Regions from separate parts of the Isoptericola sp. NPDC056618 genome, predicted to be linked through region 2. Evidence: riboswitches for the same ligand, from Rfam matches in the RefSeq annotation. Region 2 holds a riboswitch; the other holds the start of a gene.
What was found. Region 2 has a riboswitch for FMN ahead of pnuC (nicotinamide riboside transporter PnuC). Riboswitches for the same ligand answer to the same signal wherever they lie in the genome.
Positions count from the first base shown of each region.

Region 1 (15,622 bases), on a different contig from region 2:
CATGGGGCAGGTCGTGCCCCATGCGGTCGCGCTTGGTGCGCAGGTAGCCGAGCGTGCGCGGGTGGGCGGGCAGGACGAGGGGCAGCCGCTCGACGATTTCCGCTCCCCCGGCGACGAGGCCGTCGACCTTGGCGGGGTTGTTGGTCAGCAGGCGCACGCCCGGTACCCCGAGGTCGCGCAGCACGTGCGCGGCGGCGGTGTAGTCGCGGGCGTCGGCGGGCAGCCCCTGGTCGAGGTTGGCGTCGACGGTGTCGCGGCCGGCGTCCTGCAGGGCGTAGGCGGCGAGCTTGGCGGCCAGGCCGATCCCCCGTCCCTCGTGCCCGCGCAGGTAGACGACGACGCCGCGGCCGGCCTCGGCGACCCGGCGCAGCGACTCGTCGAGCTGCGGCCCGCAGTCGCACCGCAGGCTGCCGAACGCGTCCCCGGTGAGGCACTCGGAGTGCACGCGCGCGAGCACCGGCCCCTGCGCCGGGTCCGCGAGGGAGTCGAGGGGCCCGGCCACCAGCGCCACGTGCTCGTCCCCCGTGCGGGTGTCCCGGTAGGCGACGGCGGCGAGGTCGCCATGCCGGGTGGGCAGGGTCGTGACGGCGACGCGCTCGACGAAGATCTCGGTGGCGCGTCGGTAGGCGGCGAGGTCGGCCACGCTGATCAGGGCGAGGCCGTGCTCGGCCGCGAACTCCCGCAGCGCGGGCAGCCGCATCATGGTGCCGTCGTCGTGCACGAGCTCGGCGAGCACCCCGGCCTCGCCCCGCCCGGCCAGGCGCGCGAGGTCGACGGCCGCCTCGGTGTGCCCCCGCCGCTCCAGGACTCCGCCGGGGCGCGCCCGCAGCGGCAGCACGTGCCCGGGACGGGTGAGGTCGGCGGGGCCGGCCGCCGGGTCGGCGAGCAGGCGCGCGGTGCGGGCCCGGTCGGCGCCGGAGATGCCGGTCGAGACTCCCGTGGCGGCGTCGACCGTCACCGTGTAGGCCGTGCGGTAGGCGTCCTGGTTGGCCTCGACCATGAGGGGCAGGCCGAGCCGGTCCAGCTGCTCGCCCGCCACGCCCACGCACACGAGGCCGCTCGTGTGCCGCACGAGGAAGCCCATGAGCTCCGGCGTCGCCGCGTCGGCGGCCAGGATGAGGTCGCCCTCGTTCTCCCGGTCGGCGTCGTCCGCGACGACGACGGGGCGCCCGGCCGCGACGTCCGCGATCGCCCGCGCGACGCGCTCGACGGAGTCGTTCACCGTGCCGCTCATCGTGCCGCCGCCGTCGCCGCGAGATGCCGCTCGACGTACTTGCTCAGCACGTCGACCTCGAGGTTGACCCGCTCCCCGACGGCCCGGGTGCCGAGCGTCGTCCGCGCCCGTGTCTCGGGGATGAGGCTCACGGTGAACGCGTCGTCCCGGGCGTCGACGACGGTGAGGCTCACGCCGTCGACGGCGATCGAGCCCTGCGCCACGACGTATCGCGCCAGCTCCGGGGGCAGCTCGACGTCGACGAGCTCCCACTGCGTGCCCGGCGTGCGGGCGAGCACGGTGCCGACGCCGTCGACGTGCCCCTGCACGACGTGCCCGCCGAACCGCCCGTCCGCCGCGAGCGCGCGCTCGAGGTTGACCGGGTCTCCGGCCCGCCGCCCGCCGAGGCTCGTACGGGCCAGGGTCTCGGCCATGAGGTCGGCGGTCCAGGTGGCGCGGCCGTCGTGCTCCCCCGTCTCCGCGACAGTCAGGCAGCAGCCGTCGACGGCGATCGAGTCGCCGAGCCGGACGCCCTCGAGCACGGTCTCGGCGGCGACGATGAGGCGGGCACCGTCGGCGTGCTCGCGCACCGCGACGACGGTGCCGAGCTCCTCCACGATTCCGGTGAACATGGCTCAGTGCTCCTTCCGCGGCCGCAGGGCGAGCCGCACGGTGGGGATGTCGGTGGGGTCGTCCGGGTCCCGGGGCAGGACGGCGACGTCGAGGAGGTCGAGGCGCGCGGCGTCGGCGACGGTCCCGATGCCGAGGTCGGCGACGGCCGACGCGCCGACCCCGAGCAGCACGGGCGCGACGTAGGCGACGACGTCGTCGACGAGCCCGGCGCGCCAGAAGGCGGCGGCGAGCGCGGGCCCGCCCTCGAGCAGCACGTGCCGGTGCTCGCGGTACCAGAGCAGGTCCAGCACCTCGTGCGGGTCGTGGGTGCGCAGGTGGATCACGGCCTCGCCGGCCGCCGCGGCGCGCGCCAGCCGTGACGACGCGGGCAGGTCCCGCAGCCCGACGACGACCCGGTCCGGCTGCTGCCCGGTCAGCGGGGCGTGCCGCACGGTGAGGTCGGGGTCGTCGGCGAGCGCGGTGCCGGTGCCGACGACGACGGCGTCCGCCCCGGCGCGCAGGCGGTGCACGTCGTGGCGCGCGGCCCGCCCCGTGATCCAGCGCGAGGTGCCGTCGGCGGCCGCGGAGCGCCCGTCGAGCGTGCTCGCGACCTTCCAGGTGACGACGGGACGGCCGAGCTCCAGCGCGCGCGTCCAGACGGTGTTGAGCGCGCGCGCCTCGTCCGCCAGCACGCCGCCGACGACCTCGACGCCCGCGGCGCGCAGGCGTGCGGCGCCGCCCGACGCGGCGGGGTTGGGGTCGTGCTGGCCGTGCACGACCCGCGCGACCTCCGCGGCCAGCAGCGCGTCGACGCAGGGACCGGTGCGGCCGTGGTGGTTGCAGGGCTCGAGCGTGACGACGGCGGTGGCCCCGCGCGCCCCGCCCGGGCCGCGGGACTCGGTCGCGCGGCGCAGCGCCTCGACCTCGGCGTGCGGCGTGCCCGCGCCCCGGTGGAAGCCCTCCGCGATCGTCGCGCCGTCGGCGTCGAGGAGCACGCAGCCGACGCGTGGGTTCGGTCCGCGGGCCGGCCCCTGCGCGGCCAGCTCCAGCGCGCGCTGCATCGCGGCGCGCTCCGCCCTGGTGGCACTCATCCGTCCTGCCCCTGTCGTCCGGTCGCGGACCCCGGGGCAGGAAGGCGGGGTCGGACGTGCTCGCACCGACCGGTCGCGGAAGGTCGTCACGAAGGACGACACCGGCCGAGGGGCCGGGGGTCGGACCGGACGGGGAGCCGTCGCGTGCGCTTCCCATCCGGACTTTGACCGTCGGTCCAGGAGTTCCACCTGGTCAACCGGTCACAGGCTGTGACCGGGTCGCGGACTTTCACCGCCGGCTCGGAATTTCACCGACCCCAGAGCACGCGAGCAATTCGCTCGTCATCGCCGACCGTGCCACGGCCCGCACCCGCGTGGCAAGCCCGAGTGGCGCACGTCTCACCCGCGACCGCGCGCCGTGCGCCGCTCGTCGTCCCGCCCCAGCGCGACGCCGAGGGCGACGAGCACGAGGAGGTCCACCGTCAGGCCCGCCACGGCCACCCACTGCACCGCGCGGAACGCGAGGAGCTGGGTGACCAGCAGGCTGACGAGGACTCCGCGCCGCACCCACACCGCCCCCGCGCGGTGGTCCCGCGGGCCGACGACGAGCGCCCGCACGACGCACGCCACGGTCGCGGCGACGGCCACGAGGATCCCGACGCCGACCCAGGACGGCACCGCGATCCCGCCGAGCAGCACCCGCAGCGCCACCACGACCGACCCCGCACCGGTGCCGAGCACCGCCACCGTCACGACCGCGGCGGCCCACCGGTGCTCCATCGCCTCGGCGAACCACGTGGACACCCGGACGACCAGCGCCCGCACGGGATCCGGAACGGTCACGTCGTCGCGCGGCACGGCCTCCACCAGCGCGGCGACCTCCTCCGCCGCCGGCTCGCCGCGGCCGCGCTCCACCAGCGCCCGCGCCTCCTCGCGCTCCGCGTCCGTGAACCCGCCCGCCACGCCGGCCACGGCGCGGTCGGTCGCCACCGCGAGGTACTCCGCGGGGTGGTGCGCCCGTCGCCCGTGCAGGGCCTCCACGAGCAGCACGAGCACGACGACGACCGCGTAGATCAGCGCCGCCGTCGGCTCGTAGAAGTAGTCGTTGTCGGAGGTGACGAACTTGCCGATCTCGTCGACGAACAGCCCGAAGCCGACGCCGCCCAGCACCGCGCCGAGCGACCGCGGCGCCGGCCCGACCCACGACAGCAGCACCACCACCGCGAGGGCCATGCCCAGGCCGCCCCACAGGACGTGCGCCACGTGCAGCCCGCCGCCGCCCACCTGCGGGTACCCGGAGGCCGCGAGCAGGAACCGCGTCACGAGCACCGTCGCCACCGTGACGACCAGGAACGTCACCAGGTGGCGCACCGCCGACGTGTCGCGCGCCGCGCCCAGGCGCAGCAGGCGACCACGGCGGGCCAGCGGGGCCGTGCTCATCGGCGACTCATCAGCGGCTCACCGGCGCGTCAGCGCCGCCGCTTCTCCCGCACGCGCACGCTGATCTCGATGGGCGACCCCTCGAACCCGAAGGTCTCGCGCAGGCGGCGTTCGATGAAGCGTCGGTACCCGGCCTCGAGGAACCCGGTGGCGAAGATGACGAACCGCGGCGGGCGCGTCGAGGCCTGGGTGCCGAACAGGATGCGCGGCTGCTTGCCGCCGCGCAGCGGGTGCGGATGGGCGGCCACGAGCTCGCCGAGGAACGCGTTGAGGCGCCCGGTCGGGATGCGGGTGTCCCACGACTCGAGCGACGTCTCGAGCGCGCGCGTCAGCTTGTCGGTGTGCCAGCCCGTGCGGGCGGAGACGTTGACGCGCGGCGCCCACTGCACCTGCACCAGGTCCCGCTCGATCTCTCGCTCGAGGTACGGGCGACGGTCGTCGTCCATGAGGTCCCACTTGTTGTACGCGATGACGAGCGCCCGGCCGGCGTCGACGGCCTGGGAGATGACGCGCGTGTCCTGCTCGGTCATCGGCTGCGAGGCGTCGACGAGCACGACGGCGACCTCGGCCTTCTCGATCGCGGCCTGGGTGCGCAGCGAGGCGTAGAAGTCGGCGCCGCGGGTCTGGTGCACCCGGCGGCGGATGCCGGCCGTGTCGACGAACCAGTACGGCACGCCCTTGATCTCCACGAGCTCGTCGACCGGGTCGCGCGTGGTGCCCGCGGTCTCGTCGACGACGACGCGGTCCGCGCCCGCGATCTTGTTCAGCAGCGAGGACTTGCCGACGTTCGGGCGCCCCACGAGGGCGACGCGGCGCGGGCCGGCCGGCCGCAGCTCGCCGTGCTCGGAGACGTCGGGCAGCACCTTCATCGCGGCGTCCAGCAGGTCGCCGGTGCCGCGGCCGTGCAGCGCGGAGACGGGGTGCGGTTCGCCGAGGCCGAGCGACCACAGGTAGGCGGCGTCGGCCTCGCCCGACGGCCCGTCCACCTTGTTGGCGCACAGGACGACGGGCTTGCCGGAGCGGCGCAGCAGCTCCACGACGCGCTCGTCGGTCGACGTCGCGCCCACGGTGGAGTCGACGACGAAGATGACGGCGTCGGCCAGCTCGACGGCGACCTCCGCCTGCTCGGCGACCTTCGACTCGATGCCCGCGACGTCGACCTCCCAGCCGCCCGTGTCCACGAGGGTGAACTCGCGGCCTGCCCACTCGCCGGGGTAGCTCACCCGGTCGCGGGTGACGCCCGGGGTGTCCTCCACGACGGCCTCGCGGCGGCCGAGGATGCGGTTGACGAGCGTCGACTTGCCGACGTTCGGGCGGCCGACGACGGCGAGCACCGGCAGCGGCGCCTCGCCGGGGCCGAATCCCTCCTCGTCCCACTCGGCGTCCAGCAGCGCGCGGTCGGCCTCGTCGAGCTCGAAGTCCTCCAGGCCGGCGCGCAGCGCGCGCTCTCGCGCCTCGTCGTCGCCGTCGGTCTCGAGGACCTCCGCCACGGCGTCACGGCCCTCGGTCTCCGCATGGTCCGCGGGCGCCGCGGCGACGCCGGGCGCAGGCGGGGCGGTGGGCTCGTCGGTGGGCTCGGCAGCGGGCACGGAGCCGTCGGCGGGAGTGGTCATGCGCACCATTCTCCCAGGCCGAGCGGCCTGTCACGAACGAGACCCGCGTCACCGGGTCCGGGCGGTGCCGCGCGCCGGCGTCGGGTGACGGGTCAGGCGGTGACCTGCGCGACGACCGCGAGGACGGCGTCGACCGTCTGGTCGAAGTCGAGGTCGGACGAGTCGACGGTGACGACGCCGTCGGCGGCGACCTGGAACTGGCTGACGGTGGAGTCGTCGCGGTCGCGGCGCAGCACCTGGTCGCGCGTCGCCTCGACGGCCGACTCGTCGGCCGCGCCGTGCACCTCGAGCGAGCGGCGGCGCAGTCGGGCCTCCTCGCTCGCGGTGAGCAGCACGCGGGCGTCCGCGTCGGGGGCGACGACGGTCGTGATGTCGCGGCCCTCGGCGACGACGCCCTTGCCGCCCGAGAAACCGCCCGGCGCGCTCTCGGTCTCGATCACGGCACGCTGCCGGCGCCGGAGCTCGGCGCGCACGTCGAGGTTGGTGGCCACCTGCGAGACGGCCGTGGAGACCTCGGTGGTGCGGATCGCCGCGGCGACGTCGCGACCGTCCAGGCGGACGGCCGGGGCGGCCGGGTCCACCCCCATCTCGAGCGGCATGGCGCGCACGGCGTCGGCCACCGCCGCCTGGTCGGCGAGGTCGGTGCCGCCGTCGACGCACCACAGCGTCGCGGCCCGGTACATCGCGCCCGTGTCGAGGTAGGCGAGCCCCAGTCGGGCCGCCACCGCCTTGGAGACGCTGGACTTGCCGGACCCGGAGGGACCGTCGACGGCGATGACGACCACGTGTGCTCACCTTCTGTTGTCGCGCGGGGGCCGCGCGGGACTGCGGGACTACGGGACTACGGGACTACGAGGACTGCGGGGACTCCTGGAGGGGGTGCGTCGAGTCACATGTCGACGTCGCGCATCAGGGTGCCGAGCTCGGTGCGCCCGAGCACCCGCGAGCGCCCGACCCGCAGGTCGCCCAGCACGATCGGGCCGATGCGGGTGCGGACGAGGCGCGTCACCGGGAACCCGACGGCGTCGAGCATGCGGCGCACGATCCGGTTGCGGCCCTCGTGCAGCACCACCTCGAGCATGGTCTCGCCGGGCACGGAGTCCACCACACGCACCTTGTCGGCGCGGGCGAGGCCGTCCTCGAGCTCGACGCCGTCGGTGAGCTGCTTGGCGTGGCGGGGGTAGAACTCGCCGCCCGTCACGGTGACGAGGTACGTCTTGCGGATCTCGTACCGCGGGTGCGCGAGCCGGTTCGCGAGCTCGCCGTCGTTCGTGAGGAGCAGCAGGCCCTCGCTGTCGGCGTCGAGCCGGCCGACGTGGAACAGCCGCTCCGGTCGGTCCCTGACCAGGTCGGCGAGCGTGGGGCGGCCCTCGGGGTCGCTCATCGTGGAGACCACGCCGAGCGGCTTGTTCAGCGCGAGGGTGATCTTCGAGGTGTCGAGCTGCACGCGCATGCCGTCGACGTGCACAACGGCCTTCGCCGGGTCGACGCGCACCCCGAGCTCGGTGACCAGGACGCCGTCCACCTCGACGTGCCCCTCGGCGATGAGCTCCTCGCACTTGCGGCGCGAGCCGAGGCCCGCCTGGGCGAGCACCTTCTGCAGCCGGACGCCGTCCGCGACGTGCACGTCACGGTCCGGCTCGCCGGAGCGCGGCGCCGGACGGCGGGGCGGGGCCTGGCGCGGGCGCTGCGTGCGCCGTGCGGCGGGACCCTGGGGGCGGCTGGTGCGGCGGCTCCCGCCGCGGCGTTCGGTGCTCATGGTGCCCGATTCTCTCAGGTCGGGCCGGTCCTGCTCGACGACGCCGCACCACGCCCTGCGCCGGTGCGACGGCACGGCCCTCAGGCGCCGGCCGCGGCCCCGCGGTGGGCGGCGAGCACCGCCGCGAACGCCGAGGCGAGGCGGGGTGCGACCGCGCGGGCGTCGTCCACGTCGCCGCACACCATGGCCCCGTCGCGCAGCATCATCAGCTCGGCCGCCATTGCCTGCGGGTCGTCGGCGCCCGCGTCCCGCGCGACGCCGGCGAAGAAGCCCGCGTACCGGGCGCGATGATCGGCGACGATCCGGCGCACCGGGTGCGCCGCGTCCGCGTACTCGGCCCCGGCGTTCACGAAGGCGCAGCCGCGGAACTGCGCGCTGCCGGCCACGGCACCCAGGGCCTCGGCGAGGGCGGCGAGGGCCGCCGCCGGGTCGCCGGCGTGGTCCCGCCGGAGCCGCTCGAGCAGCGCGCGCTCCTCGTCCGCGATCGCCTGGAGGTAGGCGACGGCGAGGTCGTCCTTCGTCGGGAAGTGGCGGTAGAACGTGACCTTGGACACGCCCGCCGCGGCGATGACCTTGTCGGCGCTCACGGCGCGGACGCCGTCCGCGTAGAACAACCGACTCCCCTCCTCGAGGATCCGCTCACGCACCCGCCCGCGCCCCGGCGACCGCTCCGGGGGCGTGGCAGCCGTCCTGGTTCCCATCGCACCAACCTCTCACGTCGAGACCTGCCCCGGGGGGCGCGGCGCGATCCGGGGTGCTTGCGACGACGGGCGTCACGTGGTCTAGTAGACGAACTAGTAACTCTACTAGGTTTCCGATCCAGGAGGACCAGCATGAGCGCGCTCTACACGGCAGTCGCGACCGCCACCGGAGACGGACGGGACGGCCGGTCGCGGTCCGACGACGGACTTCTCGACGTCGACCTCGCGATCCCCAAGGAGATGGGCGGCGCGGGGGGCGCCACGAACCCCGAACAGCTCTTCGCCGCGGGGTACGCCGCCTGCTTCCACTCCGCGCTGAAGCTCGTCGCGCGGCGGGAGAAGGCCACCGTGAGCGACTCCGCCGTCGTGGCCGAGGTCTCGCTGCACCCGACGCCCGAGGGCGGCTTCGGGCTGGCGGTCGCGCTGCACGCCGAGCTCGGCGGCGTCGACCAGGCGACCGCCGACGCGCTCGTCGCCGCCGCGCACCAGGTGTGCCCGTACTCGAACGCCACCCGGGGCAACGTCGAGGTCACGGTCGACGCGACGGTCGCCTGACCTCAGGCGTCGGGCCCGTCCTCCGCCAGCCCGCGACGGAGGGCCGAGGACGGGTCCAGGGCGATCGCCTCGGCGACGTCCGGCAGGTGCGGCGCCAGGGGCGGCAGCTCCTCGAGCGACGACCAGCCCATCCGGTCGAGGAACTCACCCGTCGTGCCGAACAGCACGGCGCCCGTCATCGGGTCCTGGCCCGTCTCGGCGATCAGGCCGCGGGCCAGCAGGGTCCGCACCACGCCGTCGACGCTCACGCCGCGCACCGCCGAGACCTGCCCGCGGGTGACGGGCTGGCGGTACGCGATGACGGCGAGCGTCTCCAGGGCCGCCTGGCTGAGGCGGGACGACTGGCCCTCGAGCACGAAGGCGCCGACGACGTCGGCCTGGGCGCGCGCCGAGTAGACGCGCCACCCCTCCGCGCCCTCGCGCAGCTCGAAGCCGCGCGGGCGCCCGCCTGTCTCCCCGCGGTACTCCGCGGCCAGCTCCTCGAGCACCTCCGCGACCTCCGGCACGGGCCGCGCGACGCCGGCCGCGAGCCGCTCGACCGCCACGGGCGACTCCGCGACCATGAGCACCGCCTCCAGCGCGGCCGCCAGCCCGCCCGGCAGGTCGTCGACGTCGACGTCAACCACCGGCTCGGGCGCGGCCGCCGATTCCGGCCCGACGGCCTCCGCCTGCTCGTCCGCCTGCTGCGTCATGCCACAACCTCCGTCACGCCGGCGACACCCGCGGCGGGCCCCCCGGTCCCCTCGTCCTGCTCGGGCGTCCCGTCGAACTCCTCGAAGCCCGCCGCGAGCTCGCCGTCGTCCTCCTCGTCCGAGCCGTGGTCGCCGTCGTCGTCCGCCGTCCACCGGACGGTCAGCTCGCCGAGCGCGGTGGCCTGCTCGAACGCCACCCGGCCGGAGCGGAACAGCTCCAGCAGGACGAGGAACCTCGCGACGGCCACGAGCCGCTCCTCCCCTGCGACGAGCGCCCGGAAGGTCGCGACGTGCTCGCGCCGTAGCCGGCGCGCCACCACGCCCGCCTGCTCCCGCACGCTCACGGTGGAGGCGTGCAGGTGGTCGAGCCCGACGACGGGCGGGGGCTTGGGCTCCAGGGCCCTGGCCGCCAGCTCGGCGAGACGCGCGCCGTCGAGGGTCCACACCAGCTCCGGCAGCAGCGCCGTGAGGTGCGGCTCGAGCGGTACCGAACGCGGCACGCGGCGCCCCTCGGTCTCCAGCCGCTCGGCGAGGAGGCCGGAGACCTCCTTGTACGCGCGGTACTGCAGCAGCCGGGCGAACAGCAGGTCGCGGGCCTCGAGGAGCTCCAGGTCCTCGGCGTCCTCCTCGACGACGCCCGGCAGCAGCCGCGCGGCCTTGAGGTCCAGCAGGGTGGCCGCGACGACGAGGAACTCGCTCGCCGTCCCGAGGTCCCACGACGGGTGCTCCTCGCCGCGGGCGGTCGCCTCGCGGGACGCGGTCTCGGCCTCGCGGATGTGCGCGACGAACTCGTCCGTCACGGCCGCGAGCGCCACCTCGGTGACGTCGAGCTCGTGCTTGGCGATCAGCGACAGCAGCAGGTCGAACGGGCCGGTGAAGTTGTCGAGGTGGACCTCGAACCCCGGCCGGGCGGCGGAGCCGTCGACGGCGTCGACCGCCTCCCCCTGCTCCGGGGCGACGTCAGGCAGCGTCACCACGGGCGACGAGCTCCCGAGCGAGCTGCCGGTACGCGGCCGCGCCGGCGTGGGTCGGCGCGTAGTTGGTGATCGGCTCGGCCGCCACGGACGCGTCCGGGAACTTCACCGTGCGCCCGATGACCGTGTGCAGCAGCGTGTCCCCGAACGCCTCGTGCACGCGCGCCACGACCTCGCGGGAGTGCAGGGTGCGCGAGTCGTACATCGTCGGGAGGATGCCGTCGATCTCCAGGGCCGGGTTGAGCCGGTCGCGCACCTTCTCGATCGTCTCCACGAGCAGCGCCACGCCGCGCAGGGCGAAGAACTCGCACTCCAGCGGGATGAGCACCCCGTGCGCGGCGGTGAGGGCGTTGACCGTGAGCAGGCCGAGAGACGGCTGGCAGTCCACGAGGATCACGTCGTAGTCGTCGAGGGCCGGTCGCAGCGCGCGGGCGAGGACCGACTCACGGGCCACCTCGCCGACGAGCTGGACCTCCGCGGCCGACAGGTCGATGTTCGCGGGGAGCACGTCCATGCCCTCGATGTTCGTGGACTGCAGCACGTCGGTGAAGCTGACGTCGCGCTCCATGAGCAGGTTGTAGACGCTGAGGTCGAGGTCGTGCGGGCTGACGCCCACCCCCACCGAGGCCGCGCCCTGCGGGTCGAAGTCCACGAGCAGGACGCGGCGGCCGTACTCGGCCAGCGCGGCGCCCAGGTTGATCGTCGTGGTGGTCTTGCCGACCCCGCCCTTCTGGTTGCACATCGCGACGATGCGCGCGGGCCCGTGGGACGCCAGCGGCGCAGGGTCGCGGAAGTCGGGCAGCGGCCGCCCGACGACGTCGGTACGCGGCTCCTCGAGCCCGCCGGCCGGACTGCCCGCGGGGCTGGTCGCGGTGGCCGCGGCCGGTGAGGCGTCGCTCGTGGTCGTCTGCGTCATGGTGTCGCTCCCGAGTCCCTCGCTCACCTGCGTCACGCTACCTCAGGGCCTCCCGGGGTCCGGGCGGCACGCCGGGCGCGCCGCCCTTCCGGGAGCCCCGCCGCACCGAGCCGCATCGAGCACGCCGGAGTCTCGACGGACGTTCAGCCGAGGGCGCGGGGGTGCGCCGCGGCGTACACCTCGCGCAGCGCGTCGCGCGTCACCATCGTGTAGATCTGCGTGGTCGTCACCGAGGCGTGCCCCAGCAGCTCCTGGACCACGCGGACGTCGGCACCGCCGGCGAGCAGGTGGGTGGCGAACGAGTGCCGCAGCGTGTGCGGCGACACGTGCTGCGTCAGGCCGGCGCGCTCCGCCGCGGCCTGCAGCACGGACCAGGCGCTCTGCCGCGACAGGCGCGCGCCGCGGGTGTTGAGGAACAGCGCGGGCGTGCCGCGGCCCGCCGACGCGAGGGGTGCCCTGGCACGCACCAGGTACGCCTCCAGCGCGGTCCGCGCGTACGAGCCGACGGGCACCACGCGCTCCTTGTCCCCCTTGCCGCGCAGCCGGACGGACCCGGCGCGCGGCACGCCGTCCTGCCCGCCGCCGTCGAGCAGCCCGTCGACGTCGTCGACGTCGAGGCCGACCACCTCGCTGATGCGTCCGCCGGTGGAGTACAGCAGCTCGAGCAGGGCGCGGTCGCGCAGCGGCACCGGGCCGTCCCCGGCGCCGGCCGCGTCGAGCAGGCGGGCGACCTCGTCGACCGACAGCGCGTGCGGCAGCCGGCGCAGCGCGCTGGGGGCGTGCACCTGGGAGGCGGGGTCGGCGCTCGTCGTGCCCTCGGCGTGCGCGAACCGGTGCCAGCCGCGCACCGCGGCCAGCGCGCGGGCCGTGGACGACGGCGACAGCGGCGCCCCGCCGTCCGATCCCTGCCGGACCACCACGACGTACTCCTCGACGTCCCGCTCGCCGACGTCGTCGAGACCGGACCGCCCCGTCGTGCGCAGGTGGCGCGCGTAGCGGCCCAGGTCCCGGCGGTAGGCCGCGACGGTGTTGGCCGACAGCCCGCGCTCGACGCCGAGGTGCGCCAGGTAGTCCTGCAGCGCGGCCGCCAGCGCGGGCGGGAGGGGCGGGGCGGACGAGAGGTCGGGCACCCGGACATCATGCCCCGAGGCGGCGACGGCCACGGCTGCCCGGGCCCCCGGAGGGGTCAGAAGGGCAGGAAGACGTCGACCGCGACGGCGATGAACAGCACCGTGAGGTACGTGATCGAGCCGTGGAAGACCTTCATCGCGCCGAGCTTGCCCCGCTCGGGGTGCCCCGCGCGGCGCAGCATCGCGATCACGAGCCAGAGGAACCAGCCGCCCGAGGCGACCGCGACGGCCGTGTAGAACCACGACATCCCGGCGAGCGGGACCAGCGCGAGGGAGCAGGCGATCATCGCGGCGGTGTGCGCGACCATCTCGACCGCCACGCGGCGGTCCGTGGCCACGACCGGCAGCATCGGGACGCCGGCGTTCGCGTAGTCCTTCTTGAACTTCACCGACAGCGGCCAGTAGTGCGGCGGGGTCCAGAAGAAGATCACGCCGAAGAGCGCCACGGCGGCCCAGCTCAGCGACTCGGTCACCGCGGCCCAGCCGATGAACACGGGCATGCAGCCGGCGATCCCGCCCCACACGATGTTCTGCGGCGTGCGGCGCTTGAGGATCATCGTGTAGCCGACCACGTAGATCGCGATGGCCGCGAAGGTCAGCCACGCTGCCGGGACGTTGACCAGCAGGGCGAACCACAGCAGCGACACGACGCCGAGCACCGTGGCGAACACCAGGGCCGCCCGGGGCGTGATCTCCCCCGTGGCCAGCGGGCGCCGCTTGGTGCGGTTCATCACCTGGTCGATGTCGCGATCCAGGTAGCAGTTGAAGACGTTCGCGGACGCGGCGGCCAGCGTGCCGCCCACGAGCGTCTTGACCACGAGCCACAGCGAGGGCAGGCCGCCCTGCGCGAGGATCATCGTGGGCAGCGTCGTGACGAGCAGCAGCTCGATGATGCGCGGCTTCGTCAGCGCGACGTACGCCCCGAGGCGGTCCCTCCAGCCGGTGCCCGGCGCCCCGTTCGCGCCCCCGCCCTGCTCCGCGTCCGCTCCGCGGCGGTCCGCCCGGTCCGCATCGGCACGCTCCCGCTCGGCGCGCGCGGCCGCGCGGGTCGGCGCCTGGGGGTGGGACGTCGTGGTGCTCGTGGTGCTCACGCGCGTGCTTGTCCGTTCTCGGCTGGGGGTCCGGGGAGCTCGGGCGACGTGGGACGGTCGCCGCCTCATCGTACGCCGAGGTCAGCGTCGCGGCGGCCCGGGCGACGGCCTCCCGGCTGTGAGAAATGCCCGCGCGGACGTCATCTCCCCGGACATCCTCCGGCGCGCGCGGCGCCCGGCTCACCTGGTGGGACGAACCGTGCCGGGACGGGCGTGCCGGGAATGCTCGGCGCTAGGGTGGTGCTGCACAACGGTGAACAGCGGGCCGCCCACCCCGGTCGGCCCCTCGACGCCGTGCCCCCGCCGTCGCCTCGAGGACCCCGTGCGGCGTCCGACGCGACGGCGCCCCGTACCGGCAGAGCAGCAGCAATCACCCGGGGCTCGCTCCGGGCAGGAAAGAGGCACATCTGTGAACGCGTTCGACCCCGTCGTCGCCCCGCTCGAGTGGAGCTCGCTCGACGACCGCGCGGTGAAGACCATCAAGGCGCTGGCGGCCGACGCCGTCGAGAAGGTCGGCAACGGCCACCCCGGCACGGCGATCTCCCTCGCCCCCGCCGCGTACCTGCTGTTCGGCAAGACGATGCGGCACGACCCGTCCGACCCCCACTGGGTCGGTCGTGACCGGTTCGTCCTCTCCGCGGGCCACTCCTCGCTCACGCTGTACCTGCAGCTGTTCCTCTCCGGCTACGGCATGGAGCTGGACGACCTCGAGGCGCTGCGCACCTGGGGCTCGCAGACCCCCGGCCACCCCGAGTACCGCCACACCCCCGGCGTCGAGATCACGACCGGCCCGCTCGGCCAGGGCCTCGCGTCCGCGGTCGGCATGGCGTTCGCGGCCCGCCGCGAGCGGGGCCTGCTCGACCCCGACGCCGCGCCCGGCGAGTCGCCGTTCGACCACCACGTGTACGTCATCGCCTCCGACGGCGACCTGCAGGAGGGCGTGACGTCCGAGGCGTCGTCGCTCGCCGGCACGCAGAAGCTCGGCAACCTCGTGGTGATCTGGGACGACAACAAGATCTCCATCGAGGACGACACCGACATCGCGTTCACCGAGGACACCCTCGCGCGCTACGCCGCGTACGGCTGGCACACCCAGCGGGTGGACTGGACGCAGGGCGGCACGGGCTACGCCGAGGACGTCGACGCGCTCGCCGCGGCCATCGCGGCGGCGAAGGCGGAGACCGACCGCCCGTCGTTCATCGCTCTGCGCACCATCATCGGCTGGCCCTCGCCCACCAAGCAGAACACGGGCGGCATCCACGGCTCCGCGATGGGCGCCGACGAGGTCGCCGGCCTCAAGGTCGCACTCGGCCTCGACCCCGAGGCGACCTTCGCCGTCGACGACGAGGTCCTCTCCTACACCCGCGCCGTCGCCGAGCGGCAGGCCGACCAGCGCGCCGCGTGGGACCGGTCGTACGACGCGTGGCGCACGGCCGCCCCGGAGCGCGCCGCCCTGCTGGACCGCCTCGTGGCCCACGAGCTGCCGGCCGGCTGGACCGACGAGCTGCCCGTCTTCGAGGCCTCCGAGAAGGGCGTCGCGACGCGCGCCGCGTCCGGCAAGGTCCTCACCGCCCTCAAGGACGTGCTGCCCGAGCTGTGGGGCGGCTCCGCCGACCTCGCCGGCTCGAACAACACCACGATGGACGGCGAGCCGTCGTTCATCCCCGTCGAGCACGCGACCAAGAAGTTCCCGGGCAACCCCTACGGGCGGACCCTGCACTTCGGCATCCGCGAGCACGGCATGGGGGCGATCCTCAACGGCATCGTGCTGCACGGCCTCACCCGTCCGTACGGCGGCACGTTCCTCCAGTTCGCCGACTACATGCGCGCCTCGGTCCGCCTCGCGGCCCTCATGGAGATCCCGACGACGTTCGTGTGGACGCACGACTCGATCG
Region 1 is NZ_JBHTVZ010000002.1:564,749-580,370, forward strand. It holds gene ACFQ8T_RS05730 (bifunctional 3,4-dihydroxy-2-butanone-4-phosphate synthase/GTP cyclohydrolase II) at 1-1,234, opposite strand, end outside; gene ACFQ8T_RS05735 (riboflavin synthase) at 1,231-1,845, opposite strand; gene ribD (bifunctional diaminohydroxyphosphoribosylaminopyrimidine deaminase/5-amino-6-(5-phosphoribosylamino)uracil reductase RibD) at 1,849-2,916, opposite strand; FMN riboswitch at 3,057-3,186, opposite strand; gene ACFQ8T_RS05745 (hypothetical protein) at 3,256-4,296, opposite strand; gene der (ribosome biogenesis GTPase Der) at 4,326-5,909, opposite strand; gene cmk ((d)CMP kinase) at 6,002-6,694, opposite strand; gene ACFQ8T_RS05760 (pseudouridine synthase) at 6,799-7,668, opposite strand; gene ACFQ8T_RS05765 (TetR/AcrR family transcriptional regulator) at 7,749-8,369, opposite strand; gene ACFQ8T_RS05770 (organic hydroperoxide resistance protein) at 8,502-8,924, shown strand; gene ACFQ8T_RS05775 (SMC-Scp complex subunit ScpB) at 8,927-9,616, opposite strand; gene ACFQ8T_RS05780 (segregation and condensation protein A) at 9,613-10,584, opposite strand; gene ACFQ8T_RS05785 (ParA family protein) at 10,577-11,542, opposite strand; gene xerD (site-specific tyrosine recombinase XerD) at 11,650-12,636, opposite strand; gene ACFQ8T_RS05795 (heme o synthase) at 12,693-13,544, opposite strand; gene tkt (transketolase) at 14,137-15,622, shown strand, end outside.
Region 1: linked by a shared signal. The riboswitch ahead of ribD (bifunctional diaminohydroxyphosphoribosylaminopyrimidine deaminase/5-amino-6-(5-phosphoribosylamino)uracil reductase RibD) and the one ahead of pnuC (nicotinamide riboside transporter PnuC) in region 2 are both predicted to bind FMN.

Region 2 (15,622 bases):
TCACGGTGACCTGTTCGCCTGCCATGGTGGCGAGCGTGAGGCTTCCGCCCTGTGCCCCGAGGATCGTGGTGCACGCCTGGCACATCCGCGCCGCGACCGTCTCGTCGGCGTCGAGGCCGGCCAGGGTCCGCGCGAGCAGACCCAGCAGCTCGGAGGTGTTCACCGATCGCTCCGTCCTGTCGCCTCCCGGCCAGTGTGGCACCGATGGCCGATGCACACGGACCGCGACGCCGGGCTCAGCGGTCGAGGTCGCCGATGGTGTCGCCCTCGCCGCCGAGGACCAGGGTCCGCACGATCGCCTCGGCGACCTCGCGCTCGCTGAGCCCGCGGCGGTCCGCCGACGTCCGCAGCGTGGTGCGTGCCTCGTCCTCGGGGCAGTCGTTCGAGGCCATGATCGCGCCCACCGCCTGCTCGACCGTCGCCCGGTCGGACATGGTGCGGTACAGGCCCGCGACGGCGTCGCCGAGGTCGGCGAACTGGAGCTGCAGGCGCACGGCGTCGGCCGTGAGCGCGGCGTGCCCCACGGCGGCGTCGACCAGGCCGGCGGGCCAGTCCCCGGGCGTGCGGCTGTACACGTTGATCGCCACCCGGACGCCGGGTCCCACCTCGGCCGGGACGGCGAGCGCCTGGACGAACCCCTCGCCCTGCGCGGCCGCCTGCCAGGCCTCCCAGCCGGGCACCGTGTCGGCGAGCCTCGTGGTCAGCACGGTGCCCCGCCGCATCGCGTCGATGCAGGGCCCGGTGTCGGCGCGCGCCTCGGCCTGGTCGCAGCGACCCGCGCCGTGGGTGCTGCTTCCGGCGCGCAGCGAGATGCCGTGCTCGCGCAGGCTGATGCTCGCCTCGACGCCGTGGCCGAGCACGGCCGCGGCGCGGATCGCGCACTCGTCGAGGTAGCGGGACAGGGTCATGGGCGTTACGGTACCCGCGCGCCCGGGCCCCGTCCCGCGGGTCCTTCCGGCGGAGCGCGTCAGCGGCGGCCGACGAGCCGGTCCACCTGGAAGAGCGTCGTCGTGCCGGACACCTCGTTCGCGACGGCGAGCAGCGGCCGGTGCGTGGGGGAGTCGGCCGCGGGCACGAACGCCAGCCCCTCGGGGCCGAGGTCGCCGGCTCCGGCGAGCGTGGCGGCCGGGTCGGCGCCGTCGTCGATGGCGTCCTCGACCGACACGGAGTAGTCGCGGTTCGAGACGTAGGTGACGAGCTCGGACCGCTGCGGCCGCGTGATGTCGTAGACCATGACGCCGCCCGCGCGCTCCAGGCCGACGAAGGCGTAGGTGCGGCCCGACACCTCGCCGATCACGAGGTTCTCCGGCTCGGGGCCCTTGTCGTCGCTGCGGCCGTCGCGCTTCGTCTCGGTGTGGTTGGTGTTGAACGCGTCGCCCAGCGCCTCGGCGGTCGCACGCTCGAACTCGTCGCCCGAGTCGAAGACGAGCTCACCGTCGGTGGTCCACACGGAGAAGGACCGGCCGCCGAACGCGTACAGCTCCTCGTAGCACGAGCCGTCGGCGCGCAGCCCGGAGGCGGTGGTGACGTTGAGACGCCCCAGGTCGGCGTCGCCGAGCAGGCCGGCGGCGGGAGAGTCCTCGCACACCGGCGCGAGGCCGTCGTCGCCCAGGTCCTTGACCCGCGCGGGCTCGACGTAGTCGCCCCACTCGCGGGCGTCGCCCTCGTTCGCGGTGACGAGGTACGTCTGGCCGCGCGAGGTGTACGACGCGATCCCGTCGGGCATGTACAGCCCCCGGACGGGGACCTCGCGCACGGCGGCGACGCCGTCCTTGTCCGACGGGTCGATGCCCTCGTCGGGCAGCGAGTGGTCCTTGCTGCCGAGCGACCACAGGTCGGTGGTGCGGGCGCTGCGCAGGTCGACCTCGGCGACGGCGTTCGCCTCCTGCAGCGCCACGTACGCGGTGCGGGAGTCCTTCGACACGGTCACGTACTCCGGCTCGAGGTTGCGCGAGACGCGGTGCTCCAGCGACCCGTCGGGCCCTGCGACGTCCGGCCCGAAGACGCGCACGCCGTCCGGCAGCGCGTCGCCCTCGAAGGCGTGGAACGTCGCCGTGCGCACGGCGGACTGCGCGACCGTGCCGGCGTGCTTGCCGGTGAACCGGCGGGGCAGGTCGACGACGGACACCGAGCCCTCGGGGTCGACGGAGAAGTCGTCGGCGGGCTCACCCTCGTTCGCGACGACGGCGCTGCGGCCGTCGGGCGTGATCGTCACCATGTCGGGCAGCGCGCCCACGCGCCACGCGCCGAGCGCCCCGCCGTCCCCGGCGGCGTCGAACAGCACCAGCCAGCCGTCGGAGACCTTGTCGGGCGACTCGACCGCGACGACGCCGAGCCCGTCCGGGCGCACGGCGACCGAGTTCGCGACCGCGCCGTCCGGCACGGTCGAGCCGTCCGCGGCGCGGACGCCCGTCGTCTCGAGCGCGAAGAGCTTGCGGGGCGACGACGGGCGCGCGACGTCGAGCACGGTCACCTCGCCCGCCTGCGCGTTCACCGAGAAGAGGCGCTCCGAGCGCGCGTGGTACGCGACGATCTCCGCCGCCGACTCGTCGAACACGCCCGTGGCGTACGAGCCGAGGGGAGACAGGGCGATGCGGGCGTCGTCGGCCGACAGCTCGGCCGGGTCGGCGACGACGCCGGCGCTCGGCGTCGCGTGGCCGCTCCCTGCGTCGCGGTGCGCCGAGGCGGTGAGCGCGACGGGCACGGCCAGCGCGACGGCGAGGGCGGTGGCGCAGCCGGCGACGACGGCGCGACGCGGGGCGGGCGCGAGTCGCGGGGTGCGGGGGAGCGGTGTGCGCAAGGGGTCCTCCGGGGCCGGGGGCGCGCGCGGAGCGCGCCGTCGGGGTGACCGTAGGGAGGACGGATGGCCGTCGGGGGAGCCGGGGGTGAACGGGTGTCGACCCGCCGGTGAACGCCTCGCTCAGGCGGGCGCGTCGCGGTCGACGCCGCTCTGCACGCCGTCCCGCACGCCGTCGAGCCCGAGCTGCACGATCCGCCACACCGCCCCGACGAGCAGCACGACGAGCGCCAGGTTCCGCAGCCCCTCGACGACGACCATCGCGGGCTGCCCGCCGAGGAACTCGCCGTACGCCACCGGGTAGACGATCTGCGTGCCCAGCGCGGCCAGGAGCACGCCGACGGCGGGCGGCCACCACAGTCGCCGCGTGCCGGGGCCGGCCAGGGCGATCGCGGCGGCCAGCGGCGGCCCGATCCACGCCACGAACTGCGGCGAGCCCACCTTGTTGAACACGATGAGCGACAGGAGCAGGGCGGCCGTGCTGAGCAGCAGGACGTCGGCCGCGTGGTCGGGCCGGCGGCGCGCCGTCCACCACGTGAGGGCGGCGATGAGCAGCACCGCGACCGGCAGGAGCCAGTCGAGCAGGGACGCGACCTGCCGGGCGGCGGTGCCCTGCACCTCGTAGGTGAAGATCACGTCGTTGTACTCGATCCGCACCGACGGGTCCCACAGCCGCGCCACGCTGAACCAGGTGGCGAAGACCGACTCCGCCTGGAGCGTGCGCGCCTCCTGCTGGCCGAACACGCTGAACGCGCGCTCCCCGGCCCCGCCCGCGAGGGCGAGCCCGACGACGACGAGGCTCACCGCGGCGCCCGGCACCACCACCTGCCGCAGCAGGTCGTGCCAGCGGGCGCGGGTCGCGGCCAGCGCGACGACCACGGCCCCCGGGGCGATCTTGATCCACGCGCCCGCGGTGGCGACCGCCGTCGCGAGCGTCGGGCGGCGTGCCGCGACCGCCAGGGAGATCAGGATGAGCGGCGCGACGACGCCGTCCAGCCGGCCCAGGAAGATCGGGCCGAGGGCGAGCAGGAACGCGAGCCACCACCAGGCGCCCCGCACCCCGCGCGGCGCGCAGCGCACCAGCACCACCGTGGCGACGGCGTTCAGCGCCACGACCATCGCCGTCCAGACGATCTCGTAGCCCAGCAGGCCGTCGGTCACGAGCGCAGGCAGCGTGACCGGCACGAGCGCCCCCGCGGGGTACACCCAGTCGTAGTCGAGGACCGGCCACTGCCCGGTGTCGAGCCCGTGGCGGGCCCACCACTCGTACAGCGTGACGTCGCCGTAGATCGTGTAGCCCCAGGTGATGGCCTGCCCGACCACCCAGGCGTGCACGGCCACGAAGCCGAGCGCCAGCAGCCACCGGGACCTCAGCACGGCGCCGAGGGGGCCGGGGGTGTTCCGCGCGGCAGCGGTCTGCGTGGATGGCACGCCCGACATGGTGACAGACCGGGCTCGTCGCCGCCCCGGAGCCGCCTGGGAGATGCGTGATGCGGGTTCGGACGTCTAAGGTTTCGGATACCCGAAACCTTAGACGCCTGGCCCACGGAGGACCGCATGAGCCGACCGACCCTCGACCGACCCGCCCAGGGGGTGCGCCCTGCGCGCCTGGTGACCCTGCTCGGGCCGGCGTTCGTCGCGGCGATCGCGTACGTGGACCCGGGGAACGTCGCGGCGAACCTCACGGCGGGGGCGCGGTTCGGGTACCTGCTGGTGTGGGTGCTGGTCGTCGCCAACGTCATGGCCGTGCTGGTGCAGTACCTGTCGGCCAAGCTCGGCGTGGTCACCGGGCGCTCGCTGCCCGAGGTGCTGGGCGAGCGCCTCTCCCGGCGCGGCCGGATCGCCTACTGGGCGCAGGCGGAGGTGGTCGCGATGGCCACCGACGTCGCCGAGGTGATCGGCGGCGCCATCGCGCTGCACCTGCTGTTCGGCGTGCCGCTCGTGCTCGGCGGCCTCATCACCGGCGTCGTGTCCATGCTGGTGCTCACCGTGCAGCAGCGCCGCGGGCAGCGCGTCTTCGAGACGGTCGTGACGTCGATGCTCGCCGTCCTCACCGTCGGGTTCTGCGCGGGCCTGTTCTTCGCGCCCCCGGACCTGGGCGCGGTGCTCGGCGGCCTGGTGCCGCGCCTCGACGGCCCGGAGTCGGTGCTGCTCGCCGCGTCCATGCTCGGGGCCACGGTGATGCCGCACGCGATCTACCTGCACTCCTCGCTCGCCCGCGACCGGGTGCGGCACGACGCCCGCGTCGAGCGCCGCCACGCCCTGGCCGCCGGGGCCGAGGGGCGCGATCTCGTGGGGGGCGACGACGCGAGGGAGGACGACGTCGCCGTGCCGGGGCCGCCGTCGCCGCCGGTGGTCCGACGCCTGCTCACCGCCACGCGCTGGGACGTCGTCGCCGCGCTCGTGCTCGCCGGCAGCGTGAACATCGCGATGCTCCTGCTCGCCGCGGCCAACCTGCCCGGCCGCACCGGGACCGACTCGATCGAGGGCGCGCACGCGGCCATCGAGTCGTCGCTGGGGCCCGCCGTCGCGGTGCTGTTCGGGGTGGGGCTGCTCGCGTCGGGGCTGGCGTCGACGTCGGTGGGCGCCTACGCCGGCGCGGAGATCATGTCCGGTCTGCTGCACGTGCGCGTCTCGCTGCTCGCCCGGCGGCTGGTCACCCTCGTGCCCGCGATCGTGCTGCTCGCCACGGGGGTGTCGCCCACGTGGCTGCTCGTCGTGAGCCAGGTGGTGCTCAGCTTCGGCATCCCGTTCGCGATGATCCCGCTGGTGCGGATCACGCGCGACGCCGGCCTGCTCGGCGGCTTCCGCAACGGCCTCGGCACCCAGGTCGCGGCGTGGGCCGTGGCCGCGGTCATCGTGGCGCTGAACGTCGCGCTGCTCTGGCTGACGTTCACCGGATAGCCCCACGACCTTCCAGCAAGCGATCCGTCGCGGGAACCGGCCGCTTTCCGCGACGGATCGCTTGCTGGAAGGTGGGTGGGCGAGGTGTCAGCGGCCGAGCGCGGACTCCAGCCGGTCGACGAGCGCGGCCTGCGCGCTGACGACGAGGCGGCGGGCGTCGTCGGGGGAGAGCCAGGCGACCCGGTCGATCTCGGGCACCTCGATCCGCTTCCCCGACCGCGGGGGCCACTCGATCTCGACGGTGTTGCTGCGGACCTGGTCCAGGTCCGGCCCCGGCGGGGGCCACTCGCGGGCCCAGGCGAGGACGCGCTTGCCGGACCGCTGCCGCACCTCGCCGAGGTCGACGTCGGGGGACGACGGCGCGGGGAGCGGCAGCCCGAGCTCCTCCGCCGCCTCGCGCAGCGCGGCGGCGTGCGGCTCCTCGTCCGGCTCGAGCTCGCCCTTGAGCACCGTCCACGCGCCCTCGTCCTTGCGCGCCCAGAACGGCCCGCCCATGTGCCCGAGCAGCACCTCGAGGCCGCCGTCGTCCGTGGTGCGGTAGAGCAGGAGGCCTGCGCTGGTCGTCGCCATGGTCACAGTGTGACCCGAGGGCCGCCTGGCCGGTGCGGTACTCCCTCGCCGCCGGCCGTACGACCTCGGCGAAGACGTGAGACGGAGTATCGCTTGACGTGAGACCCGGTCGCGGGTGACGATGGAGGAGGACCGGCGCCGGCCACCACCAGCCTCGGACGGCGCCGGTCCGCACTCCTCACCGGGCCCGGAACGCCGGACCCCCGCGCAGAGAGAGGTCGTCGATGACCCGCAGCCCGTCCCGTGATGTCCCCGTCATGCCCGGTGTGACCGCCCCCGACTACGACGTCTCGCAGCCGCTGGACCTCGACTACGTGGGCGCCTTCGCCGACGTGACGCCCGAGGAGCGCGCCCACCAGCTCGCCGTCCGCGAGTTCGTGCAGGAGGACGTGCTGCCCGTCATCGACGGCTACTGGGAGCGGGCCGAGGTGCCGTTCGACCTCGTGAAGAAGCTCGCCGAGCGCGACTTCCTGCGCGACGGCGTCGACGTCCCCGGCCGCCCGTCGATCTCGTTCATGGCCGAAGGGCTGGCCAGCATGGAGATGTCGCGCGGCGACGGCTCCGTCGCCACGATCTGCGGCGTCCAGGGCGGCCTCGCGCTGCGGTCGATCGTCATGCACGGCTCGCCCGAGCAGGTCGAGCAGTACGCCGAGCCGATGGCGCGCGGGGAGATCCTCGGCGCGTTCGCGCTCACCGAGCCCACCCACGGCTCGGATTCCGTCTCGCTGGAGACCACGGCCCGCAAGGAGACGCGCGACGGGGTCGAGGGCTACGTCCTCGACGGCGAGAAGAAGTGGATCGGCTTCGGCTCGTGCGGCGACATCACGGTCGTCTGGGCCCGCCTCGTCGGCGACGACGGCGACAACCAGGTGCACGGCTTCATCGTCCCGCAGGACGCGCCCGGCTACACCGCCACGACGATCGAGGGCAAGGTCTCGCTGCGCGCCATCTGGCAGGCGCACATCGTGCTCGACGACGTGTTCGTCCCCGCGAGCGCGGCCCTGCCCGGCGCGACGTCGTTCAAGGCGACCGCCGCCGTCCTCTTCGCCACCCGCCTCGCCGTCGCGTGGTCCGCGGTCGGGCACGCCGTCGCCTGCTACGAGGCGGCCGCCGCGTACTCGACCCAGCGCATCCAGTTCGGCCGCCCGCTGGCCAAGAACCAGATGGTGCAGGAGCGGCTCACCCGCATGCTCTCGCTCGTCACCCAGATGCAGCTGCTCGTCGCGCAGATCACGCGCCTGGCGGACGCCGGCACGCTCACCGGCGAGCAGGCGTCGCTCGCGAAGTACACGACGACGCGGCAGGCCCGCGAGGTCGCGTCGATCGCCCGCGACATGCTCGGCGGCAACGGCATCCTGCTCGGCAACCGCGTCGCGCGGCACTTCGCCGACCTCGAGGCCCTGCACACCTACGAGGGCACCGAGTCGATGCAGGCGCTCATCGTCGGCCGCGACATCACCGGGGTCTCGGCCTTCGCCTGACGCCCGGCCGTCGCCGCCTCGCGGGCCCCCGTCTCTCACCAGGAGAGACGGGGGCTTGACGCTTTCCCGGGCCACTGCCAGAGTCGGGCGCTGGAAATCGTTTTCGAACCACGACGAGGTGGAGGGTGCGATGCGGCTCAGGCAGGTCTGCCTGACGGCGGCGGTGCTGGCGCTGACGACGACGGCGGCGGCGTGCGGCTCGACGACGGTGCCGGCAGCCGAGCCGGACACCTCCTCGGGCCCGCCGGTCGCGGGCCTCACGGCCTGGTCGCTCTCCGGCGGCAGCGACATCGTGCTGGAGCGGTCGTTCGAGAGCTGGAACGACGACCACCCCGACCGCCGGTTCGAGGTGGGCTGGCTCGAGAACGACGTCTACAAGGACGAGATCCGGGCGGCGATCGACGCGGGCACGGCGCCGACGCTCGTCTACGGCTGGGCCGGGAGCGACCTCGCGGGGTACGTGGCCGACGGGGACGTCCTCGACCTCACGGGCCGGGTGGACGCCGCGCTGGACAAGGCGCTGCCCTCCGTCGCGAAGAACGGCACCGTGGACGGGCGCACGTACGCCGTCCCCGCCAACCAGACCCAGCCCGTGCTGCTCTATCACAACGCAGACGTGCTGAAGCGGGCCGGCGTCGAGCCGCCGGAGACCTTCGACGACCTGCTCGACGCCGTTCCCGTGCTCCGGGAGGCGGGCGTGCGGCCCGTCGCGCTGGCGGGCGGAAGCCGCTGGCCCGAGCTGATGTACCTGCAGTACCTCACCGACCGCATCGGCGGGCCCGAGGTCTTCCAGCGCGTCGTTGCGGGCGAGCCGGGCGCCTGGTCCGACCCGGCGCTCCTGGAGGCGCTGCGCAAGGTCCGCGCGCTCGTCGACGCCGGGGCGTTCGGCGACGACTTCACCGAGGTCACGGCGGACTCGAGCGGCGACGTCGGGATGCTCGTGTCCGGGAACGCGGCGTTCCTGGTGCAAGGGGCGTGGATCTATCCGGACCTCGTCACCTCCATGCCGGAGCTCGTCGCCGCGGGCGGCATCGGCTTCGGCGCGTTCCCCACCGTGGCGGGCGGGGTCGGCGACCCGGACAACGTGGTCGGCAACCCCGCGAACTTCTGGTCGGTGTCCGCCTCGGCGTCGCCGGCGGACCAGCAGGCGGCGATCGACTTCCTCAACGCGGAGACGTACTCCGAGCGGGCGGTCGACACGTTCCTCACGGTCCGGACCGTGCCGCCCGTGCGGGGGATCGACGAGCGCCTGACGCAAGGCGACAGCGCGGAGTACCTGCGTGCCGTGTACGAGATGGTCGACTCGGCCCCGCACTTCCAGCTCTCCTGGGACCAGGCCGTCCCGCCCGACCAGGCGGCCGCGCTGCTCGACCACCTGCATCAGGTGTTCACGGGCGAGCTCGACCCCGAGGGCTTCGTCGACGCCATGAACGACACCCTCTGAGCGGTCATCCGCCCAGGTCGACGGTGACGACGTCGGGGAGCCGCAGCCCGAGCCAGAACGCCCCTGCCGGCGGACCCGGGGCGACGTGGCCGGTCGCGACCAGCCAGGCCGTGAGCACCATGCCGTGGGTCGCGACGACCAGGTCGCCGCCGCCGGCGTGCTCGCGCACGGTGTCGTCGAAGCGGCGGGCCGCGTCCGCCGCGGACTCCCACCCGTCGTGCCGCGCGTCGGAGGCGCCCTCGACCCAGGCGCGACGCGCCTCCCGGAACTCCGTGGAGACGGGCTCGGGCGGGCGCCGGACCTCCCCGAACCGCGGGTCCGTGGGGACGTCGGCGCCGCCGAGCGCGAGGGAGAGCGTCTCCACCGCCTTGCGCTCGTCGCTCGCGACGGCGTGCGCGCCGTCCGGGAGCCGGAGCCCGCGCGCCGCCGCGCGGCCGGCCGCCGAGAGCGGCCAGGCGTGCGGGGGCACGTCGTCGGACACGTGGGGGGCTGCATGACGGACGACGGTGACGCGCACGGGGCCAGTCTGCCCGTGCCTCGCGGACCGACGACCTTCCTCCGGGCACCGGGCTCGACATCGACGACTGAGCGTTCAGCGCGGCAGTTCGTGCTCGGCGCGGCAGTTCGAACTGCCGCGCCGAGCCCGAGCTGCCGCGCCGAGCGCCGTCAGGGCGCGACGGCGGGCGTCGTCTCCGCCTCGGCCTGCTCGCGCCGGTGCACGCGCCACCACACGAAGAACCCGGTCAGGGTGAACGCGCCGTAGAACACGTACATCAGGGCCGTGGCGTAGTACCCCGCCGACCAGAGCAGGGGCACGCCGACGACGTCGACCGCCACCCAGACCAGCCAGAACTCGACCCAGCCCTTGGCCATGCCGTACGTGGCGACCAGCGACCCCATGAAGATCCACGCGTCCGACCACACGGGCTCGTACGAGCCGAGGGCGCGGAACAACGGGGTGAGCAGCAGGGTGCCGCCCACCATGACGACGACGATCCCGACGCGCTCCCGCCAGGACGCCCAGTGCGGGTGCACCGCCGCGCCCCCGTCGGCGGGGATCCTGCCGTCCGCGCGCACCTCGAGGGCGGCACGCTCGGTGCGCCGCCACTGCACCCAGCCGTAGATCGACACGATCAGGAACATCACCTGCCGGCCCGCCTGGCCGAGCATGTCGGCGCGGCTCGAGTCGCCGAACCACGAGCCCATGAAGACGGTGAACAGCACCAGGTTGCCGACGATGCCGACGGGCCACGCCCACACCTTGCGGCGCATGCCGCCGAGCGCGGAGGCGAGGCCGAACAGGTTGCCGACGATCTCGCGCCACGACATGTGCTGGTCGCCGATGGTCAGCGTGGCGTTGAAGAACGCGTCGATCGCGTCCATCGTTCACTCTCCCGGTCCGAGGTGCGGCGTCCGGGGTGAGGGGTCGGCGCTCGCCGCGTCGGGCCCCGTGGGGCCGTCGTCGGCGGCACGACGCCCGGCGGCACCCACCCTGACGGGTGCGTGCCGCACGTGCTTCCTCCCATCCGGACTTTGACCGTCGGCCCTGGAATCTCACCAGGTCAGCCGGCCCCACCCTGCCGGAGCAAGGGAGGCCGGGTCGCGGGCTGTCACCGCCGGCTCGGAATTTCACCGACCCCGGAGCACGTACGTGCGTGTCTTTCCACCGCCGGAGGTCCCGGCGGTGTCCTGCACAACTCAGGATGCCACAGCGGCATTCCCGCCGGCCGCACCGCGTCCGGCCGTCTCGACCGTCGGTCAGGCCAGCGCGTCGCGGACGGCGCGCGCGACGTCGTCCGGCCCCGCCCCGGGCTCCAGCACCGTGACCACGACGCGCTTCCCGTCGCCGCCCGTGGCGACCGTCCGGCCCTCGCCGGCGGAGGCGGCGTCGGCGGGGGCGGATGACGGCGCCGTGGAGTCGTCGTCGTGCGCGAACGGGGCGACGGCCGCCCGCCGGAGGTCGGCGAACGCCTCCTCCAGCTCCGGGCGCAGGTCGAGGTGGGGGTTGCGCAGCCAGCGCCGCAGGATCGCGTTGTGCACCGCGACGACGGACGCCGCGAACGCGATCGACATCGTGGTGGTGGACCGGTCGGGCGGCAGCGTGTCGCGCAGGTAGGCGGTGAACGCGCGCTCGTAGCGGTGCGTCGTGACCAGCTCGCGGTCGCGCAGCGCGGGCACCTGCTGCAGCAGCTGGTGCCGCGCGATCGACGTCTCTCGCTGGCCCACGTGGTGGTCGAAGACGAGCCGGGCCGCGCGGCAGACCTCGAGGTACGGGTCGGTGGTCGGGTCCCACGCCCGCTCGGGCGCGCGGCCCGACTCCTCGCTGGCCCGCGCCTCGGGCCGGGTCTCCGCGAGCATGACGACGACCTCCTCCAGGAGCAGCTCGTGGTCCGCGAAGACCACGTCCTCCTTGGAGCGGAAGCGGCGGAAGAACGTCGCACGGCTGACGCGGGCGGCGTCGGCGATCTCCTCGACGGTGGTCTGCTCGTAGCCCTGCCGGGAGAAGAGGTCGATCGCGGCGTCGACGGCCTGGGCGTGGGTGTGCGTCCGGACGGCGGTCATGCCAGGGAGATTACTCCGGCACCGCCGGTCGTCCCCGCTGCGTCCGCTCGTCCGTGGACCCCAGCAGCAGCCGGTAGAACCGGAAGAAGCCGAAGTCGTCGACCGGCAGCACCTCGACGCCGGCGTAGCCGGCCGCACGCGCGTAGCGCCGCAGCGTGGCCGGGCGCATCACGGTGCCCGTGCCGGCCGACGGGCTCGTGGACAGGCCGTCCGGCAGGCACACGAACAGGCTGTAGCCGTACATGATCCGGTCGACGTCGTCGGCCGGGGCGCGGAACTCGTCGGCGACGGCCTCGTCCATGACCACCACCACGCCGTCCGGCCGCATCGCGCGGCGCACCCCCTCGAGCACGGCGACCGGGCGCGGCATGTCGTGCACGCACTCGAAGGCGAACGCCGCGTCGTACGGCTGGGCGACGGCGAGCTCCGCGGCGTCCGCGAGGTGGAAGAAGGCCCGCCGCTCGAGCCCCGCCTCCGCGGCGGCCGCCCGTGCGGCAGCCACGGACGGACGGTCGACGTCGACGCCGTGGACCTCGGCGAGCGGGTACGCCTCGGCGAGGGCGAGCGTCGACCAGCCGAAGCCGCAGCCGACGTCGACCACGCGGGCCCCGGGCCGGGAGAGCGCCTCGTGGACGGCGGGCAGCGCCGCGAGCGTCGGTGCCAGGCGGCGCTCGAACCACGGGCGGTTGACGTCGGACTGCGCCTGGCGGGCGTCGTCGCCGAGCTGGTCCCACGACACCCCGCCGCCGTCCCGGTACGACTCGAGCAGACGGGGCAGCTGCGGTCCGATCGCGCCGACGAACCGGGCCAGGGGCGCCAGGTACGACAGCGAGGACGTGTCGGTCAGCACCTCCGCGTGCGCCGCGGGCAGTGCGTAGAGGCGGGTCCGGGCGACGTGCTGCGGGTCCGCGTCGAGCGCGGGTGCCGCGCCGGCGTCCTCCGCGACGAGGACGCCGGACGCCGCCTGCTGCTCCAGCCACTCGCGCGCGTACCGCTCGGCCGTGCCGGTGGCCTCCGCGAGCCCCGTGGACGTCAGGGGGCCGGACGACGCGAGCGCCCGGTACCACCCGAGCCGGTCGCCCACGTGCACGGCCAGGACGTCGATGGCGCCGAGCGTGGCGGCGAACAGCCGCTCGGCGAACGCGTCGGCGGTGTCGCCGGTGTCGGCGGTGTCGGTCGGGTCGGACATGGCGGCACCTCCGTGCCGTGGCCCGGACGTGCGGGCCCCGCGGCGTCGTCGGGAGGCGGCGCCCGTCTCGACGCTAGCCCGCGGGAGCCCGGCGCGTCGACGGCCCGTGCGGGTGATCCGCGTCAGCCGTGACGGCGCCTGCGGTCGTCGTCCGGCTTCCCTCGGCGGCGCTCGTCGAAGCCCGCCTCGGCGGGACGCCGGGCGCGCTGCAGGTACCGGATCTCCCGGACGGCGACCCCTGCGGCGAGGAAGAACGGGATCCATGCCCAGACCCTGCCCCGCAGCACGACCCACAGCATCGCGAGCGCGACGACGCACGCCCCGACCACGGTCCACACGCTCGCCCACCGCACCTTGCGCACGGGCCGAGGCTACCGCTGCCCCTCCCGCGGAACACGTGCCCCCGGCATGGGTAGGGTGGCGGTCGTGACTTCCGGGACCACGACCGCGCCGACGACCACGACCGCCCCCACCACGACCGTCCCCGTCGTGGACGTCTACGTCGACCCGCTGTGTCCCTTCGCGTGGATCACGTCGCGCTGGGCGCTCGAGGTGGCGGAGCACCGGGACGTGGAGCTCACGTTCCGGCTGATGAGCCTGTACCTGCTGAACAAGGACCGGGACGTCCCGGCGGACTACCGGGCGAAGATCGAGGCGTCGCGCGGCATCGGCCGCGTCGCCGCGGCGGTGCAGACCGAGCACGGCCCCGAGGCGTTCAGCGCCTTCTACACCGCGGCCGGCACGCGCATCCACCCGGGCGGCCGCCGGGACGACCTCGACGCCGTCGCCGTGGAGGCCCTGGCCGAGGCCGGTCTGCCCGCCGCGCTGGCCGACGCCGCGACGTCGGACGCCTACGACGCCGCCCTCGCCGTCTCGCACGAGGAGGGCATGAAGCCGGTGGGCGAGGACGTCGGCACGCCGACGATCCACGTCGACGGCGTCGGGTTCTTCGGCCCGGTCCTCACGCGCATCCCGCGCGGCGAGGACGCGGTGCGGATCTTCGACGGCGCCGTCGCGCTCGCGTCGTTCCCGGACTTCTTCGAGCTCAAGCGGTCGCGCACCTCCTCGCCGACCTTCGACTGACCTCCCGGCGCCCCGCCGGTCCCACCGTTCCACCGAGAGGCGAACCCGTGACCCTCGACCTGCGTGTCTTCACCGAGCCCCAGCAGGGCGCGTCGTACGACGACCTGCTCGCCGTCGCGAAGGCGACCGAGGACCTCGGCTACAGCGCGTTCTTCCGCTCCGACCACTACCTGACGATGGGCGGCGACGGCCTGCCGGGCCCCACCGACGCGTGGACGACGCTGGCCGGCCTGGCCCGGGACACGTCGACAGTGCGCCTCGGCACCCTCGTCACGTCGGCCACGTTCCGCCACCCCGGCGTCCTGGCGATCCAGGTGGCGCAGGTGGACCAGATGTCCGGCGGCCGCGTCGAGATCGGGCTCGGCGCCGGCTGGTTCGCGCGCGAGCACGAGGCGTACGGCATCCCGTTCCCGGCCCGGCGGTTCGGGCTCCTCGAGGAGCAGCTGGAGATCCTCACCGGCCTGTGGGGCACGCCCGCCGGCGGGTCGTACTCGTTCGACGGCGAGCACTACACGCTCGTCGACTCCCCGGCCCTGCCCAAGCCTGCCCAGGCGAAGATCCCGGTCATCGTCGGCGGGGGCGGGCCGAAGCGCACGCCGGCGCTGGCCGCCCGGTTCGGCGACGAGTACAACCAGGCGTTCCCCGAGCTGGACACGGTCGCGCCGCGCATCGGCGTCATCAACGAGGCGCTGGCGGAGGCGGGGCGCACCCCGGACTCGATCGTGCAGTCCGTCGCGCTGGTGCTCGCGGTGGGCAAGGACGAGGCGGAGTTCGCGCGACGTGCGGCCGCGATCGGCCGCGAGCCCGCCGAGCTGCGCGAGCACGGCGTCGCGGGCACGGTCTCCGAGGCCGTCGACCTGCTCGGCTCCCTGCGCGACCAGGGCATCCAGCGCGTGTACCTGCAGGTGCTCGACCTGCACGACCTCGACCACCTGGACCTGGTGGCGCGGGAGGTCGCGACGCAGCTCTGAGGCGAGCCGCAGGCCTGTGACCTGCGGCGACAGTCGGCCAGGGCGACGGTCTCGCCTGCTGAACTCACCCCGCCGAAGCCGTGACACGGGGGCGCGGCGGGGTTATGTTCCCGACAGACGACGAGGTGGCCCGCTCTCCGGAGCGGGTCACCTCGACCCGTTCAGGGCCGAGGTCGCGCCCGCCGCAGGCCCGCAGGACCGACACGACGCCGCCGTCGCCCGGACGACGTGGTCCACGCTCCCCGCCGCACGACCGCGCCCATGCCCGGAGGACACGCCATGTCCGTCTCCGAGTTCGACCGTCTCGTCGTCACCCCGCGCCGCACCGAGCACGTCCGGTCGCGCCCCCCCGGCCCGCTCCGCGCGGAGCCGCCGCGCCCCACCGCCCCGCCGAGGGACGAGAACGCCGCCTCGCGGTCGCCGTCGCTCGCCCTGATCATGCTGCTCGCGACGCTCGGCGTCGTGGCCTACGCCGTCTTCCTGCTCAACCCCGCCCACCGCGGGGACGCGCTGCCGTACGTCATGGTGATCACGGCCGAGACCATCCTCGTCGTGCAGGCGCTCCTCGCGATGTGGACGGTGCTCTCCAGCGGCTACGACCCGCGCGGCTTCTCCTTCCAC
Region 2 is NZ_JBHTVZ010000004.1:132,609-148,230, forward strand. It holds gene ACFQ8T_RS08075 (ANTAR domain-containing protein) at 1-163, opposite strand, end outside; gene ACFQ8T_RS08080 (ANTAR domain-containing protein) at 237-908, opposite strand; gene ACFQ8T_RS08085 (choice-of-anchor I family protein) at 968-2,800, opposite strand; gene ACFQ8T_RS08090 (glycosyltransferase 87 family protein) at 2,921-4,228, opposite strand; gene ACFQ8T_RS08095 (Nramp family divalent metal transporter) at 4,355-5,701, shown strand; gene ACFQ8T_RS08100 (NUDIX domain-containing protein) at 5,789-6,271, opposite strand; gene ACFQ8T_RS08105 (acyl-CoA dehydrogenase family protein) at 6,529-7,752, shown strand; gene ACFQ8T_RS08110 (extracellular solute-binding protein) at 7,883-9,196, shown strand; gene ACFQ8T_RS08115 (histidine phosphatase family protein) at 9,201-9,713, opposite strand; gene pnuC (nicotinamide riboside transporter PnuC) at 9,863-10,579, opposite strand; FMN riboswitch at 10,705-10,847, opposite strand; gene ACFQ8T_RS08125 (TetR family transcriptional regulator) at 10,955-11,758, opposite strand; gene ACFQ8T_RS08130 (class I SAM-dependent methyltransferase) at 11,769-12,947, opposite strand; gene ACFQ8T_RS08135 (hypothetical protein) at 13,070-13,309, opposite strand; gene ACFQ8T_RS08140 (disulfide bond formation protein DsbA) at 13,374-14,030, shown strand; gene ACFQ8T_RS08145 (LLM class F420-dependent oxidoreductase) at 14,078-15,001, shown strand; gene ACFQ8T_RS08150 (glycosyltransferase) at 15,281-15,622, shown strand, end outside.